Regions from separate parts of the Kitasatospora sp. NPDC085879 genome, predicted to be linked through region 3. Evidence: riboswitches for the same ligand, from Rfam matches in the RefSeq annotation. Region 3 holds a riboswitch; each other region holds the start of a gene.
What was found. A riboswitch is a leader RNA that binds a small molecule or an ion and turns the genes downstream of it on or off. The one in region 3 is predicted to bind cyclic di-AMP.

Region 1 (4,166 bases), on a different contig from region 3:
CTCCAGGGCGTACCAGCCGCTGTCGGTCGGGGTCCACGAAACCTGCGCCTCGCCGCGGGCGCCGGCCTTCACCGTGGTGCCCTCGCCCCAGTTGACGGAGTACGTGTAGCTGACCGCCCCCTTGATCTTCGGGGTGAAGGTGAAGGTGCCGGGCACGCCCGCGCCGCCGCCCGAACCGTTCTCGGGGTAGACGTCCGAGGTCACGGTCGGGGAGGTGTCGGTGCCACCGGTGCTCCACCACTGCTGCTGGCTCACCCAGCCGTTCGCGCTGGTGGAGGTGACGAGCAGCACGTCGCCGTACGGGTCGTCCAGCGTGAGGTTCAGCTCGGCGATTCCGCTCGTGGACGCCTTGACCGTCGTCGTCGACCGGGTCTGCCCGAGGCGCTCGACGGTGTAGCTGACCACGGGGCTCACCGCGTGGAGATCCGGGTCGGGGGTGAGCTTGAAGATCGCCTGCTTGCCGTACTGCGGCGAGTTGGAGACCTTGGTGACCTTCGGCGCGTCCGGCTTGACCGCGATGTAGTAGGTCGTGGGCTGGGACATGTTGAACGCCCGGTCCAGGCTGGCCACCCGCAGGACCAGGAGCCCGCTGTTGTACGGCGGCATCAGGTTCACCGTGGCCGAGCCGCCGAGGGAGTCCGCCCGCGCGAAGTAGTTCGGACTGGTCTCGTAGGGGTCGCGGTACTGCGGGATGCCGTGCTCCCCGACCGTCGAGACGCCGGGGACCGGGAACGTGCCGAACCAGGTGAACGCGTAGCCGGCGACGCCGCTCACACCGTTGGCACCGAACGTGAGCGTGATCGGGGTGCCGCCCTGGTTCCGCTGTCCCGCCGGGTAGTTCGGCGAGCTGACGGTCGGCTCCGCGCTCGGGAAGGTGTCGTCGGTGGCCACGTAGCACGGGGCCGACCAGTCGGAGGCGGCGCCGCTGTCCGCGTCCACGGTCCGTGCCTGCCAGGCGTAGGTCTCGCCGTCGCGCAGCGGGGCGTTGTAGCCGCCCAGGGTGGCCGTCGCCTCGTTGCCCACGGAGGCGTACCCCCGCTCGGCGGTGACGACCTGCGACGGGTCGGAGACCGGCCAGGCCCGGAACTGCTCGGTGATCCACCGGGTGTTGGGGTCGGTGTGGCCGGGGATTCCCTCCACCGTGAGACCGGTGCGCCCCGCGACGTACACGGGCGCGGCCTGGTCGGTGGAGCACGCCCGGTACTCGTTGTACAGGTCGGTCGGCGTCGTCGGCGTGCCGCCGGTCGCGTGCGCGGGCGCGGCGACGGCGAGCAGCGCGAGGCCGGCCGCGGCGACCGAGGCGAAGGCCGCACGGGTACGTGCGGCCGGGGTTCTGTTCACGGAGTGCCCTCCCCTGGAGTACCCGCCGGTGGCGTTCCGGTCGAACACCGCTCGACGAGCGCGGGGAATGCTAGTGCACACGTACGAACGACCGCCCGGGTTATCCGCTGGGGTGGTGACGGGGGTCACGCCAGGGCCCGGGTGTCGTTGCCGATCGCGACGAACTGCGGGACCGTCTTTCGGTTCTCGTCGCCCGCACCACACGTCTCGGCCGGCCCCCGCGGCCGGCGGGCACCCGCAGGCCGCGCCGAAGTCCGCACGCGGTCACGGGAATTGGGGGAAACGGCCGAGGCCCGGCCCCGGGATCGTGGGATCCCCGGGCCGGGCCTTCGGGTGCGGCGCGGTGCGCCTCGGCGGTGTGCCGGGGCAGCGGCGTCGGTGTGTTGCGTCAGACGCGGACACCGTGGGCGGCGAGGTACGCCACCGGGTCGATGTCGGAGCCGTACGACGGGGTGGTGCGGACCTCGAAGTGCAGGTGCGGGCCGGTCACGTTGCCGGTCGCACCGGAGAGGCCGATGACCTGGCCGGCGGTGACGGTCTGGCCGACCGAGACCTTCAGCGCGGAGAAGTGGGCGTACTGCGAGTACTTGCCGTCGGCGTGCTTGATGACGACGTTGTTGCCGTAGGCGCCGCCCCAGCCGGCCTCGACGACGGTGCCGGCGGCGATGGCGTGGATGGAGGTGCCGGTGCTGACGGCGAAGTCCACACCGGTGTGGTAGCCGCTGGACCAGTTGGAGCCGGCCTTGTGGTACGGGGTGCCGAGGGAGGCGGCGACCGGCGCGACGTAGCCGGAGGCGGCGGCGGGCTTGGCGGCCTCGGTCTTCGGGGCGGCGGCCGGCTTCGGGGCGGCCGGCTTCGGCGCGGCGGGCTTGGCGGCCTCGGTCTTGGGCGCGGCCGGCTTCGGCGCGGCCTGGACCGGGGTGCGCTTCTCGGAGCGCGAGGCGGCGGCGTCGGACTTCTTCGCCTCGGCCTGCGGGGCGGCGGCCTGGGCGGCCTTGCCGGCGACGGTCAGCTTCTGGCCGGGGAAGATCAGGTTCGGGTTGCCGCCGATGACCTGGCGGTTGTCCTGGTACAGCTTCTTCCAGCCGCCGTCGACGTGCTGGGCGTTGGCGATCTTGGACAGGGTGTCGCCGTGGACCACCTTGTAGCTGGCGTCGGCGGCCGGGGCGGCCGGCGCGGCGGCGGGGGCCTCGGTGTGCGCGGCGGCCGGGGCCGCGGCGGCCGGAGCGGCAGCCGGGGCGGCGCTGTGGACCGAGGCGGCGGACGCAGCGGTGACGGGGATGGCAATGGCGGCGGCGGCCACACCGGTGGCGACGGCGACGCGGGACAGACGGGTGCCCAGAACGGACATCAGGTTTTCCTCTCCGACGCCTGCGAGGTGAGCTGTCGGGTTCGGGCGGGGAGTTCGCCCGGTCGCGAAAATGACGCGACTTCACCCCAAGCCGTCCCGGATCACCGGGCGCGGCACTTACCTTGGGTCCCCCGCTCCTGCCGTGCACGGAATGGTGCGTGACCCCGGGCGGCGGCAGGACTCGGCGTTCCGCCCGGTGGCCCGCCCAGCCGTTGTGGCCGGGCAGGATTCGAGGAAAACCGATCGCCCCCTCCGGAGGCAAGCGCCCCGCCCTCGGGGACCCCCGAGAGCCCTCCCGGGGGTCACTCTCCGCCCGATGGTGGTGGGCGGAGCGCAGTCAGATCAGTGACCGTACGTGTCCGGATCACCAGCAGTCAGGCAAATCGGACACCGGGTGTGGCTGCCCGGTCGCGGCCCGGCACGGATCATGGCCCGCCCGGTGACGCTGGTCACGCGCGGGGCCGATAGCCTCGCTCCCTATCGGTGTTCGACCCCTTTTCGAGCGAGGAGCCGCGGGTGCGCGCGCAGTCCGGACCGGATGTGATCCGGCTCAGCGTCGTCCGGGAGATGGCCCGGCTCGGGCAGCGGTTCACGGTCGAGGGCAGTGTGGTGCGCGGGCCCGGGACGACGGCCGTGGCGGTGCGGGAGCACCCCGGTGAGAACGGCGGCGCCGGGCACGTCGACCTCGGCTTCGCCTTCGACGTGGGGCGGGCGGACGGCCCGGTGGTGTGGGACTGCACGGCGGGCCTCGGCCGGACGGAGCAGGAGCGGATGGAGAGCGCGGTGCGGATGTGGGCGACCACCACCGCGTCGGCCGTGGTGGAGCTGCAGGAGGGCCGGGGCACGCACGGCGACCACTTCCGCCCGGAGCAGCTGCCGGGGTGGCATGCCGTCCAGGGGCCGGCGGCCGTCTTCGGTTTCGGCAGCGACCGGCTGGCGGAGTGGCTGGCGGACCACCGGTTGCTGCCGGCACTGGCCGGGGTGCTGGCGCGGGAGCTCGCGGAGCCGGCGGTGACGGGGGTGAAGCTGTTCCTCGGCGGCCGGGCGGGCGAGGACGTCGCGGAGGTCCGGGTCAACGGCTCGGTGTCGGAGCAGGCCTCGGCGGCGCTGCGGGCGCTCGACTGGCCGCGCGGCGAACGGCTCTGCTGGGCACGGCTGTTCGTCCTGCTGGTGCCGGACGGCAGCCTGCCGGGGCGCAGCGGGGCGGGAGACGGCCCGGAGGAGAGCGGCGCGGAGGGCCGGCCGGCCCGGGAGCGGGCTGCGGCCGGGGCCGAGGCTCCGACGGTGTCCGGGCCCGCCGCACGGCTCGGGGTGCTGGCCCGTTGGCGGCGGGCCCGGGCCGGCCGTTAGGCCGCGGGTCCGGCCGGATCGGCGAGCAGGGTCCGGTGCGTGCGGCTGCCGGGCGCGTGTGTGGCGCCTCCCGGCCGAGGGCCGGGAGCACGTGCGTGCCGGGGCGTCCGCGCCCGGCGTGATC
Region 2 (4,166 bases), on a different contig from region 3:
GGCCGGCCCGGAGCGGCGCGTGCAGGCCCTCGCCTCCTGGACACTGGCGGTCGGCCTCGGCGGCCTGGCGGGGAACGTCGGCGGCGGACTGACCGCCCAGTTCCTGCCCTGGCCGGCGCTGTTCTGGGCGATGCTCCCGCTCTCCGGGCTGCTCGCCGCGGCCGTGCTGCGCACCGTCCCCGATCTGCCGCGCCACGACTCCACGCCCGACCCGGCCGGCTCGGCCCTGCTCATCGGCGGTACCGCCGCGGTGCTCTACGGCATCATCGAGGGCCCCTCGCACGGCTGGGCCTCGGCTCCCGTCCTGGCCGGATTCGCGGTCGGCGCGGCGCTGCTGACCGCCTTCACCGGGTACGGCCTGGCGGCCCGGCGGCCGCTGATCGATCCGCGGGTGTTCCGCTCCCGGCGGCTGCGGGCCGCCGTTCTGGGCACGGCAGCATCGTTTTTCGGCCTTTTCGCGCTGTTCTTCGTCAACTCGCAGTTCCTGCAGTACGCCAAGGGGTACTCGGCGGCCCGCACCGGCTTCGCCATCGTGCCGCTGACCGTCGGCATGGCCCTGGTGCCGCGGTTCGCCGGGCGGCTGCAGGCCAGGCACGGGGTGCGGCCGGTGGCGGGCGCCGGACTGGCGCTGATCGGGGCCGGTCTGCTCGGTGTCTCCAGCGCCGGGCCCGGCACCCCGTACCCCGTCTACGCGCTGTGGCTGCTGCTGCTCTCGGCCGGTATGGGCCTGTCCGCGCCCGGCCTCACCCACGCGGTGGTCTCCGAACTCCCGCCCGGGCAGGCCGGTCTGGGCGCCGGGCTGAACACCGCGGCGCGGGAGCTCGGCGCGGCCCTCGGGGTCGCCGTGGTCGGCACCGTGCTCGCCTCCCGTACGGGCGGCGGCACCGCCCACGGCCCGGCCGAGTTCACCGCCGGCATGGCCGTCGGCCTGCGGGTGGTCGCCGTCCCCGTGCTGCTCGCCGCCCTCGCCGTCTTCCTCGGCCTGCGCGGCCGACCGGCGGCCGAGCAGGCGGTGCCCGCCCCGGAGCCGGCCGCGAAGGCGGTGTGACGGCCCACCGGGATCCGAGCGAAGCGGCCCGCCCGGGCCCCGCCGGCCGGGGGCGCCGGCGGCTTTGCCACCATGCGGTGCATGACCGTCATCGTCTCCGTGGCGGGCGCCGGCTGCGGCTGCACGCCGCGCCGCGCCTGGTCCGCCTCGCCCGTGCCGGAGTGGGCGGGCGCGGCCGGCACCACCCTCGTCCACTGGCCCGATCCCGACCCCACCGACTCGCCGTACGACGGCCGGGGCATCGTCCCGACCGACCGGCTGCCGGTGGCCGGCGAGCGGCGGATGATCGGCCTGGACGGGCCGCTGCTCGTGGACGGGCCGTTCTGGTGCCTGTTCACCCCGGCCGCGACGGCGGCGAACGGCACGCCCGACCATCCGGAGGAACTGCCGGCGCACGCCCTGGTCCGCTGCACCCCGCTGGCGGTGGCGGACGAACGCCCGGGCGCGGCCTGGGTGCGGGTCTCGGTCGACGAGGTGGTCCGGATCACGGAGGCGCCGGAGCGCTGGGCGCCCTCCTCGGCGGGGTCGATCGCCGGCCTGCTCCCGCCGGACGGCTCCCGGGTGGACCGGATCAGCGTCCGGTGCGGCCCGCTGCGGTACGTGGAGTGGTCCGCCCAGGGCGATCTGGGGCGCCGCGCGGTGCTGCGGGAGGAGGACGGCCGGTCGGTGCTGCTGCTGTACGCGGAGTGCTCCTTCGACGAGGACGACGTGGCGATCGGTCACCGGCCGCTGACCGCGGAGGAGGCCGCGGCGGTGCTGGCCTGCTGGCCCGCCGAGGGGTGAGCGGACAGTCGGCGCCCTCGGCCCGTTCCGACACGAACGAGGGCCGGGGTCGGACCCCGTGGCGGACCCGAACCTTCCACTCCGCCCCGGCGGGGCGATCCGTTCGTGCCGTGATCGTCCGGGCGGGGCACGGCGGCGGACCGCGGCGGGGCGGCAGTCGGCATTTCACCCCACCGACACCGGTCGGCGTCCGCGCATTTTCCCCGGAGGAATTCCCAGGGAATTCCCGGGAATTCGTCCGAGGCTCGCCGTCGCGGACACGTCAGGCCGGTACGGCATCCCCTCCGACCTGCGGCGGCGCCCCGGCGGGCGGTGGCGCACACCGGGGCGGGCGGCCGAAATACGCGCATGTGGCACCGAAGCACTCGTGATGATTGTGTGATGTTCGGGATGCTGGCTTGTTATCGCGGTGACGATCCCTCTAATGTCCACCTCAGCCCGACAGCACGGGCACCCAAGACGCGGCACGCCGAACCCTGCCCACCGCGTCCACCGGGTCACCGACCAGACCTTGGGCAGGGACGGGGGACCCACGTTTCGACGCCGGCCCCACACGGCTAGGGGTGAAGCCGCCTCAGCGCGGCCGGGCCACCTCCCGGTCCGAACCCGACAGCTCACCTCGCAGGCGTGCGGAGAGGGAACTGATGGGTTTCATCGGCTCGGGCCGTCACCGCCGCCCCACCCAGACCGAGCGTGCCGTCGCGGTCGCCGGCGTGGCAGGCGCAGGATTGGCGATCCCCCTGCTCACCGCCACGGGCGCCCACGCCGCCCCGGTCACCACCTGGGACGCCGTCGCCCAGTGCGCCACCGCCGGCAACTGGGGGAAGGCCGCCGGCAACGGCGAGTACGGCGGGCTCCAACTCGACCTCCGCACCTGGGTCGCGTACGGCGGCGACAAGTTCGCCTCCACGCCCGACCGGGCCAGCAAGGAGGAGCAGATCAGCGTCGCCGAGCGGGTCCTCTCGGACCGCGGCGCCAAGGCCTGGGGGCACTGCGCCACCACCGCGGGCCTCACCGGCGAGGGCAAGCCGGAGACGGTCGAGCCGACCGTCCCCACGACCCCGGCTCCGACCACCACCACGCCCGCCGAGCGCGGTGCCTCGGCGCCGGTCTTCACCGGCATGCAGGGCCGGGACGCGAACGGCGTGTACTGGTATCAGGTCGACGGGCAGTGGTACTGGACGACGAGCCAGGAGATCTACGACTACTACACCGGCCCGGCAGCCACCGCCCCCGGTCAGTCGAACTCCACCACGCCGACGCCGGGCCAGGTCCCGACCACGCCCCCCGCGCCGGGCACCGGCACCACCGCGCCGACCGTCCCGGGCGGCACCACGACCACGGCGCCGGGCACCACGGCCCCCGGCACCCCCGCCCCGGACACCACGACGGCACCGACGATCGACCCGATCACCGGCCTGCCGGTCACCCCGGCCCCGTCCACCGGCGCGCCGACGGCGACCGACCCGACCACCGCCCCGACCGGCCCGGCCGCCCCCGCCTCGACGAGCACCGCGACCGAGGCCGCCACGGCCACCCCGGCGCCGCAGCAGACCGAGCCCGCCACCTACACCGTGGCGCCCGGCGACACGCTCTCCGACATCTCCAACAAGAACAAGCTCGGCGGCTGGAAGTCCGTCTACGACGGCAACTCGGGCACCATCGGCCAGGACCCGGACCTCATCAAGCCCGGCCAGGTCCTGAAGATCAAGTAATCGCGGCACCGCACGCGCACAGGCGCCGGCGGCCCCGGGCGACGAGCCCGGGACCGCCGGCGCCGCGCTGTGCCGGGGCGTCAGATCCGGCCGGTGCCGGCACCCGCGGTGTCCACGGCCGCCACGGTGTCCGCGCCGGTCGGGTCGTAGCCGTAGGACGCGACGGTGAAGCCGCCGGTCCTGGTGATGCGGCGGTGGTCGCGCCGAGGTCGTTGCGGAACAGGTCGGCGCAGCCGTCCGTCTCGATGTTCACATCACTGAACACCGGTTGCATCCATGGCCAGACCGCAGCCGCGAACCTGACACCACGTCAATGCTACGGACGCGAGCGGACGGTGACGATAGAGCGGCCCTTGCGCCCGGCCCACGCTTCGTCGCGGTCGGCCCATAGTTCAGCAGGGTGAACGGCCTGCGCGAAGCCTTGACGCCGCGGACGGCTCCGACTAGAACTTCCCTCGCGCTTGGGAGCGCTCCCACGAGCGGCTCGCACCCTCACCCTGCGCAGCCCGCACGCCAGCCCTAGGAGCCGCACGTGTCCCGCCCACGCCGTCGAATCGCGGCCGCGAGCGCAGCCCTCGCCGCCGTCGCAGCGGTCTGCTGCCTGCCCGCGACCGCGACCG
Region 3 (4,166 bases):
CCGACCTGGTGGACGCGGTCGAGCCGGGCTCGGCCAACCCGCACGACGTGGCGCGGCGCGGCCTGGCGGAGGACGACCCGGCACTGCTCGACCAGCTGCTGGCGATCCCTCAGGTGCACCTGGTGGTCGACGGCTACAACGTGACCAAGACCGGGTACCCGACGCTGCCGCTGGAGCAGCAGCGGATGCGGCTGCTGGGCGGTCTGGCCATGCTGGCGCAGCGCACCCAGGCCGAGGTGACCTGCGTCTTCGACGGCCAGGACCTGGACGTCCCGGTGATCATGGCGCCGCCGCGCGGGGTGCGGGTGCGCTTCAGCCGCACGGGGGAGACCGCGGACGAGCTGATCCGCCGCCTGGTGCGGGCCGAGCCGCAGGGCCGGCCGGTGGTGGTGGTCTCCACGGATCGCGAGGTCGCGGACGGCGTGCGGAAGGCGGGTGCGCGTCCGGTCGCGTCGATTCTGCTGCTCAACCGGCTCGCCCGGCCCTGACGGTCGGTCGGCCCCCGGCGCGGGCCGGGTGGCGGGCTTGTGGCGGGGTGGTGAAATCGTGGCCTCTGCGCCAAGTTCGCCCAACTCGGGAGTGGCGCCGGGGACGGATCTTCACTAGGGTCTGGCGTCAAACCTATTTTCCGGACGTCCACTCGATCGGGTGAGTCCAGCAGGAAGAAGGAGCTAGACCCTTGGCCTCCCACCGCCGTCCCAAGCAGCCGAGCCGCGCACGGGTATCCGTGCTCACCGCTGCCGCCGCGACCGCGGTCGCCCTCTCCGCGCAGGCCAGCGCGCACGCCGCACCGGCCAAGCCGAGCAAGGACGAGGTCAAGGTCCAGGTCGACAAGCTGCTCGAGGAGCAGGAGCAGGCGGCCGAGAAGTACAACGGCGCCAAGGAGCGGGCCGACCAGCTCCGCAAGCAGGCCGACCAGCTGCAGGACCAGATCGCCCGTAGCCAGGAGCAGCTCTCCCAGGTGGCGTCCGGCCTGTCCGCGGTGGCGGCCGACCAGTACCGCACCGGCGGCGTCGACCCGACGGTCGCGCTGATGCTCTCCTCGAACCCGGACAACTACCTCGAGAAGGCGTCCAGCAACGAGCAGGCCACCGACACCCAGGCCTCCACGCTGAAGGGTCTTCGGGACCAGCAGCGCCGGCTGGACCAGCAGAAGCAGGAGGCCGCCGCCATCCTCGCCGAGCTGGACCGCTCCACCCAGGTGCTGAACGACTCCAAGGCGGACGTCCAGAAGAAGCTCGCCGAGGCGCAGCGCCTGCTGAGCACCCTGACGGCCGCCGAGCGCGCCGCGATCCTGGGCACCGACCGCGCCTCGCGCGACGCCAGCCGCTTCGACCTGACCAACCTGCCGCCGGCCGCCGGCTACGCCGCGGTCGCGGTCGAGGCTGCGATGGGCAAGCGCGGCACCCCGTACGTGTGGGGCGCCACCGGCCCGAACTCCTTCGACTGCTCCGGTCTGATGGTGTGGGCGTACGCCAAGGCCGGCGTGTCGCTGCCGCGTACCTCACAGTCGCAGGCCAGCGTCGGCACCCGCGTCCCCTCTCTGGCCGCCGCCCAGCCGGGTGACCTTGTCATCTACTACTCGGACGCGCACCACGTCGGGATGTACATCGGCAACGGCCTCGTCGTCCACGCCCCGCGGACCGGCGACGTGGTGAAGGTGATGGACGCGGACATCCTGCCGATCAAGACGATCCGCCGCGTCTGACCATCCAGTAGCAATTCGGACATAAGCCTCACCTGCGGCGTTTCTGATGCCGCATGACACGCCCGGGCGTGTCGTGATCACTGTGTGATCTGCGACACGCCCGGGCGTCGTGTTTGTCCGTCCCGGGGTGACATCTCGTCAGCCGAGCGTGGATTCTCGGTCACTGGCGGTCGTGCTCACATTTTCACGACAACATTTCCCCGTCGATTTTCTGACAACGATTTGAACGGATCACGGATCGGTTACTAGGGTCGTCCCCACGGACCGCCGCACAGTGATCGCCCGACCCGGGTGACGGTGGTGGTCGCCGCCGAGTCCGCGACGCAGCTGGACGGTTCCGACCGTCCACGGGGAACCCCTGCGGGGGTGCTGTCGAACGGAGCCGGGGAACCACGTTTCCCCCGGGGTGAATCGGCGTCAGGTCGGCCGCGCCGGCCGGGCCGCGGGAAGCCGCGACCGGGCAGGGGCGGGCGTGAGGCGTCGTAGGGCAATGCTTCCGGCCCGAACCCGTCAGCTCACCCGGTAGGCGGTGTGAGGAAGAAGGAGTCCGCCTTCGTGGCGTCCCATCGTCGTCCCAAGCCCGTCGGCCGTACCCGCGCATCGATCCTGACTGCGGCAGCCGCCACCGCGGTGGCACTCTCCTCGCAGACCGGTGCGCACGCCGACCCGGCACCCACCAAGGAGCAGGTCGCGGCCCAGGTCGACCAGCTCAACGATCAGGCCGAAGCGGCCAACGAGCAGTACCTCGCGGCCGAGCAGAAGCAGCAGGAGCTGCAGAAGCAGGTCACCACGCTCCAGGACCAGGTCGCGCGTCAGCAGGACCAGGTCAGCGGCGTCCAGGGCCGCCTCGCCGAGGTCGCCGCCCAGCAGTACCGCGACGGCGGCATCTCGCCCACCGTCAAGCTGATGCTCTCCAGCAACCCGGGCGAGTTCCTCGGCCAGGCCGGCGCGGTCAGCCGGATGAGCGCGACCCAGGCCGACACCCTGAAGTCCTTCAAGGCCGAGCAGGCCAAGCTGGACGGCCAGAAGGCCGAGGCCGAGCACAAGCTCGCCGAGCTGGACACCAGCACCCGCGCGCTCAAGGCCAAGAAGGAGGACTTCCAGGGCAAGCTGGCCAAGGCCCAGTCCCTGCTGAACTCCCTCACCCAGAAGGAGAAGGACGAGCTCGCCGCCGCGGAGCAGCGTGCCGCGGACGCCGCGCGCACGTCCGCCGACCGGGCCTCGCGGGACACCACCCGTCCCGACCTCGGCAGTGTCGACCTGCCGTCGGGTACGTACACCGCCAAGGCGATCGCGGCCGTCAAGTCCGCACTGGGCGCCCCGTACGTGTACGGCGCGACAGGCCCGAGCACCTTCGACTGCTCCGGTCTGATGCAGTGGGCGTACGGCAAGGCGGGCGTCTCCATCCCGCGCACCTCGCAGTCGCAGGCCGGCGCCGGCACCAACATCGGCACCAACATCGCCAACGCCAAGCCCGGTGACCTGGTCATCTACTACAGCGACCGGCACCACGTCGGCATGTACGTGGGCGGCGGGCAGGTGATCCACGCGCCGCACACCGGTGCGGTCGTCCGCTACGTCGCGGCCACCGCCATGCCGATCTCGGCGATCATCCGGGTGTGACGACCCGTCCGGCGGACTCGTGCGGGCCCGGCTCCCACCACGGGGGCCGGGCCCGCGGTCGTCGCTGCCCGCCCGCCATGCTCGCCATAATGTCCGATTAGCGGTCAGATATTCGATGATGGATGGGTTTGGACTAGATCGGTGTGACTCGCTAACGTCTGCCCCCGGATGTCCGCGAGGACGGCCGCCCGACCGGGGCGGCGGCGGCCGTCCGGCCGCAGGAACGGAGCCGCCGCCGCATGTCCGCGCACCGACGCCCCCAACTGCCGGGCGGTCACACCCTCGCCCGGGCCCTGCTGCTCACGGCCGCGGCGACCACGGCCGTCGGCGTCACCGTCGGCACGGGCGCGTACGCCACCCCCGCGGCGCCCGCCGACCCGTCCTGGCGGACCGCCGACGTCAGGGCCAAGGTCGACCGGCTCTACGAGGAGGCCGAGCAGGCCAGCGAGCGGGCGAACGCCGCCGCGGAGGACCAGAAGCGCCTGCAGACCGAGGCCGGCCAGCTGCAGGACCAGATCGCCGCCGGCCAGGACCAGCTCAACGGCCTCTACACCGACCTCGCCACCGCCGCCGCCGCGCAGTACCGCGACGGCGGGCTCGACCCGGCCTTCCGCCTGATGCTGGAGTCCGACCCGGCCGGCTACCTCACCCGGGCCCGCGCCCTCGACCAGGCCGCCACCCGGCAGAGCGACACCCTGCGCCAGGTGCTCGACCGCCAGCGCAGGATCGACCAGCGCCGCGCCGAGGCCGGCGCCAAGCTCGCCGAGCTGGAGGACGTCCGCCGCTCCCTCGCCGGCCACAAGGACGAGGTCCGCCGCCGGCTCGGCGACGCCCA
Region 4 (4,166 bases), on a different contig from region 3:
CCCCGCCGGCCGGCCCGCCCCACCCTCAGCCCTCGCCCCTAGGAGTTCACGCCATGGCAGTCCAGCCCCCACCCGCCGACCGGCGGATCGTGATCGAGAACGTCGCCGTCGCGACGGTGGACGCAAACGACACCGAGTACGCCCGCGGCCACGTGGTGATCCTCGGCAACCGGATCGAGTCGGTCGGCGAGGGCCCCGCCCCGCAGTGGCTGGACAACGTGGTGCGTCGCATCAACGGCGAGGGCCACCTGGTCACCCCGGGCCTGGTCAACACCCACCACCACTTCTACCAGTGGATCACCCGCGGCCTCGCCCAGGACAGCATCCTCTTCGACTGGCTGGTCGCCCTCTACCCGACCTGGGCCCGGATCGACGAGAAGCTGGTGCACGCCGCCACCCAGGGCTCGGCCGCCGCACTGCTCAAGTCCGGCTGCACCACCGCCTCCGACCACCACTACGTCTTCCCGCAGGGCGGCGGCGACGTGCTCGGCGCCTCCATCGAGGGCGTCCAGGAGCTCGGCCTGCGCTTCACCGCGCTGCGCGGCTCGATGGACCGCAGCAAGAAGGACGGCGGCCTGCCGCCGGACCACGCGGTGGAGCGGACCGAGGACATCCTGATCGCCTCCGAGGAGGCCGTCGACCGCTGGCACGACGCCTCGTTCGGCTCCATGCTGCACGTGGCGCTCGCGCCCTGCTCGCCCTTCTCGGTCTCCACCGAACTCCTCAAGGAGTCGGCCGAGTTGGCCCGCCGTAAGGGCGTGCGCCTGCACACGCACGGCTCCGAGACGGCCGAGGAGGAGCAGTTCTGCAAGGAGCTGTTCGGCATGGGCCCGACCGACTACTTCGAGTCCACCGGCTGGCTCGGCGAGGACGTGTGGATGGCGCACTGCGTCCACATGAACGACTCCGACATCGCCAAGTTCGCCGAGACCGGCACCGGTGTCGCGCACTGCCCGTCCTCCAACGCCCGTCTGGCGGCCGGCATCGCCCGCGTCCCGGACATGCTGAAGGCCGGCGTGCCGGTGGGCCTCGGCGTGGACGGCACCGCCTCCAACGAGTCCGGCGAGCTCGGCACCGAGCTGCGCAACGCCCTGCTGATCAACCGCCTGCACGGCCGCCCGGACGCGCTGACCGCCCGTCAGGCGCTTCGTCTGGGCACCATGGGCGGCGCCCGGGTGCTCGGCCGGCAGAACGAGATCGGCTCCGTCGAGGCGGGCAAGCTGGCCGACCTGGCGCTCTGGAAGGTCGACGGCATCATGCACTCCTCGATCGCCGACCCGGTGGCCGCGCTCACCATGGGCGCCCTACCGCCGCTGGCGGTGCTTTTCGTCAACGGCAACGCGGTGGTCGAGAAGGGCGTGCTGACCACGGTCGACGAGGACCGGATCGCGCTGGCCTGCGCCCGCGCCGCCAAGGAGCTCGCCTCCCGCGTCTGACCCTCCCCCGGACTCCGGGCCGTACCAGGGACGGTACGCCACCCGGACTCCGTGGCACCGGCCCCCACGGGCCGACGGCCGTACGGAGCACAGCCCCCGGACCCACGGCGAGGGTCCGGGGGCTGCGGCACGCCCGAATGTGATGGACCTGACATCGGCGACCCGGCGTCCTTGTCCTCCGGAAAGACACTGCTAAGGTGCTCGGACGCCCACGCCATGTGGGCTCCGTCCCGGGACCGCCGAGTCCCGTCCGCCCGGTGACGGCAACGCGAGATGCGACACGGACGGGAGCGGGGGAACCAGGTAAGTCGCCCTGGCCCCGCTTTGCATGCTCGCGGGACGGCCAGGGCTTGGGGTGAAGCCGCCCTCCCGGCGGCCGGGCCACCTGACGGCCCGAATCCGACAGCTCACCTCGCAGGCGTCGTCGAGGAACAACTCCATGCCTGTTTCCGCCATTGCCCTCAAGGTGGGCGCGGTCGCCGGGCTCGGCCTGCTGGCCGTCCCCTTCCTGGGTAGCGCCGAGGCCGCCAGCGTGCCCGAGGTGACCCAGGACCGGCTCACGCCGGTCGCCATGGCCGCGGACACCGCGGCAGCCGCCTCCCTCTCCGTCCACTCCTCCGCCTGCTTCACCGCCCGGAAGATCGGCGTCGCCGTCCGCGACGCCGCCGGGAACCGGCTGGACTTCCCCGGTTCCGCCCGCAACCTGCGGATATGCCCCGACGGGGTCACCGTCACGACCGGCACCCGTACCCTGCCGTCCGGCACCTACACCGCCTTCGGCACCTGGCAGGACGCCGACCGGCGCTGGCACGACCTCCCGGCGCAGACGCTGAACGTCCGCAGCACCGGCACCCCGGCACCGGCCCCGAGCCCGACCACGGCCCCGGTCGCGCCGAGCGCCTCCCCCACGGCGACACCCTCCACCACGGCCTCCGCGACCCCGTCCGCGCCGGCGCCGAGCCTCTCCGCCTCCCCGTCGGCGAGCTCCTCCCCCACCTCGACGGCCGGTGCGCCGACCTGGTCGGACGACTTCGACGGCGTGAACGTGCCGCTCGGCAGCTGGACGGGCTGCTCGAACGGCTCGACCATCGCCACCAGTCACTGCTCCGGGCTGCCGGCCGCGGTGGACAGCAAGTGGTGGGCCTACCCGGACGGCTGGAAGGACACCAGCAAGAACGGCACCTACTCGCCGTCGAAGACGATGTCCATCGCCAACGGCCAGATGAACCTCCACCTCAACCGGGACGCCTCCGGCACCTGGGTCTCCGCACCGGTGCCCAAGCTCCCGGCCGCCGCCGGGGCGAGCGGCGTCCAGTACGGGCGCTTCGAGGTGACCTGGAAGGCGACCTCGGCCGCCGGCTACAAGATGGCGTGGCTGCTCTGGCCGGACGACGGCATCTGGCCGCAGCACGGCGAGATCGACTTCCCCGAGGGCGATCTGAACGGCTCGATCGGCGCCTTCATGCACCGCGCCGACGCCACCTCCGGCAGCGACCAGGACGCGTACTCCACCGGCGTCGCGACGGCCGGCGCCTGGCACACCTCGGCGGTCGACTGGCAGAAGGACAGCCTGACCTTCTACCTGGACGGCAAGGTGATCGGGCGCTCCACCGCGCGCATCCCCGCCAACACGATGCACTGGGTGCTGCAGTCCGAGACGGCCCTCAACGGCACCGTGCCCGCCACGGGCTCCTCGGCGGACATCGCCATCGACTCGGTCAAGTTCTGGAAGGCGAGCTGACCTTCCGCGTCCGCCCGACCGGCGCCCTCCCCGGGGCGCCGGTCAGGCGGTGCGGCCGAGCGTGGCGAGGTAGCCGCGCCAGCCGCCGTGGGCGGTGATCTCCCGGTGCACACCGCGCTCCCGCTCGCCCCGGCGCAGCACCATGGACAGGCACGGCGTGCCGTCCTCCAGGCCGATCACACCGAGCTCCAACTCCGGCGGCTCGCCCGGCAGGACGGCGTCCCGCAGGTGCTCCAGCGGCAGGTCGTAGAGCTCGCCCTCGATCACCCCGCTGCCGCCCGGGTCGGGCAGCAGGCCGGGGCAGACGTCCCGGACGGAGAAGAAGCGGTAGCCGGGCGCGGTACGCACCGGCCCGAGCAGGTAGGACGCGACCAGCGGGTGGAAGGGGCCTCCGGTCATCGCCTGACCGTTGAAGAAGATGAGTGCCATGGGGGGAAGTGCCTCCGAAAACGGCCGTTCCGTACGGCCCCCGGCGCCTCGCTGGGCGGCGGCCGTACGGAACGGTGAAATGCGGTCGGCGAGTTCGACGACCTGTCGGGCGTCGGACCGGCCGGCGGGCGGATAGGTTGGGGTCAGTCGAGCAGCGGCAGCGCGGGCAGGGTGAGGAAGTCGACGAACTCCTCGGCCAGCGAGACCTGTTCGAAGAGCCTGGCGGCCTCCGTCCAGCGCCCACCGGCGTAGGCGGCCTCGCCCAGTTCGGTGCGCAGTTCGGCGAGCTCCTCGGCCACGAGCCGGCGGACGAGCTCCGCGGTGGCCTTCTCGCCGGTGTCGGCGAGGACGACGCCGTTGTTGATCCACTGCCAGATCTGCGAGCGGGAGATCTCGGCGGTGGCGGCGTCCTCCATCATGTTGAAGATGCCGACCGCGCCGTGGCCGCGCAGCCAGGCCTCGATGTAGCGGATGCCGACCTGGACGGCGTTGTGCAGGCCCGCACGGGTGCAGGTGCCGCCGGCGCCGGCGATGTCGAGCAGCTGGTCGGCGGTGACGGG

Region 1: another riboswitch for cyclic di-AMP. It lies ahead of AB0P35_RS14650 (LysM peptidoglycan-binding domain-containing M23 family metallopeptidase); the one in region 3 lies ahead of AB0P35_RS04225 (C40 family peptidase).
Region 2: another riboswitch for cyclic di-AMP. It lies ahead of AB0P35_RS02035 (transglycosylase family protein); the one in region 3 lies ahead of AB0P35_RS04225 (C40 family peptidase).
Region 4: another riboswitch for cyclic di-AMP. It lies ahead of AB0P35_RS10070 (glycoside hydrolase family 16 protein); the one in region 3 lies ahead of AB0P35_RS04225 (C40 family peptidase).

The regions. Positions count from the first base shown of each region.
Region 1 covers NZ_JBFBJZ010000015.1:137,411-141,576, forward strand. The annotation lists gene AB0P35_RS14645 (hypothetical protein) at 1-1,341, opposite strand, end outside; gene AB0P35_RS14650 (LysM peptidoglycan-binding domain-containing M23 family metallopeptidase) at 1,730-2,692, opposite strand; cyclic di-AMP (ydaO/yuaA leader) riboswitch at 2,697-2,859, opposite strand; gene AB0P35_RS14655 (DUF6348 family protein) at 3,209-4,042, shown strand.
Region 2 covers NZ_JBFBJZ010000002.1:70,852-75,017, reverse strand. The annotation lists gene AB0P35_RS02045 (MFS transporter) at 1-1,048, shown strand, start outside; gene AB0P35_RS02040 (hypothetical protein) at 1,130-1,831, shown strand; cyclic di-AMP (ydaO/yuaA leader) riboswitch at 2,323-2,475, shown strand; gene AB0P35_RS02035 (transglycosylase family protein) at 2,476-3,546, shown strand; gene AB0P35_RS02030 (glycoside hydrolase family 6 protein) at 4,079-4,166, shown strand, end outside.
Region 3 covers NZ_JBFBJZ010000003.1:216,982-221,147, forward strand. The annotation lists gene AB0P35_RS04215 (NYN domain-containing protein) at 1-488, shown strand, start outside; gene AB0P35_RS04220 (NlpC/P60 family protein) at 680-1,708, shown strand; cyclic di-AMP (ydaO/yuaA leader) riboswitch at 2,066-2,253, shown strand; gene AB0P35_RS04225 (C40 family peptidase) at 2,264-3,331, shown strand; gene AB0P35_RS04230 (NlpC/P60 family protein) at 3,571-4,166, shown strand, end outside.
Region 4 covers NZ_JBFBJZ010000009.1:165,202-169,367, forward strand. The annotation lists gene AB0P35_RS10065 (8-oxoguanine deaminase) at 54-1,436, shown strand; cyclic di-AMP (ydaO/yuaA leader) riboswitch at 1,694-1,872, shown strand; gene AB0P35_RS10070 (glycoside hydrolase family 16 protein) at 1,876-3,177, shown strand; gene AB0P35_RS10075 (gamma-glutamylcyclotransferase) at 3,220-3,606, opposite strand; gene aceB (malate synthase A) at 3,750-4,166, opposite strand, start outside.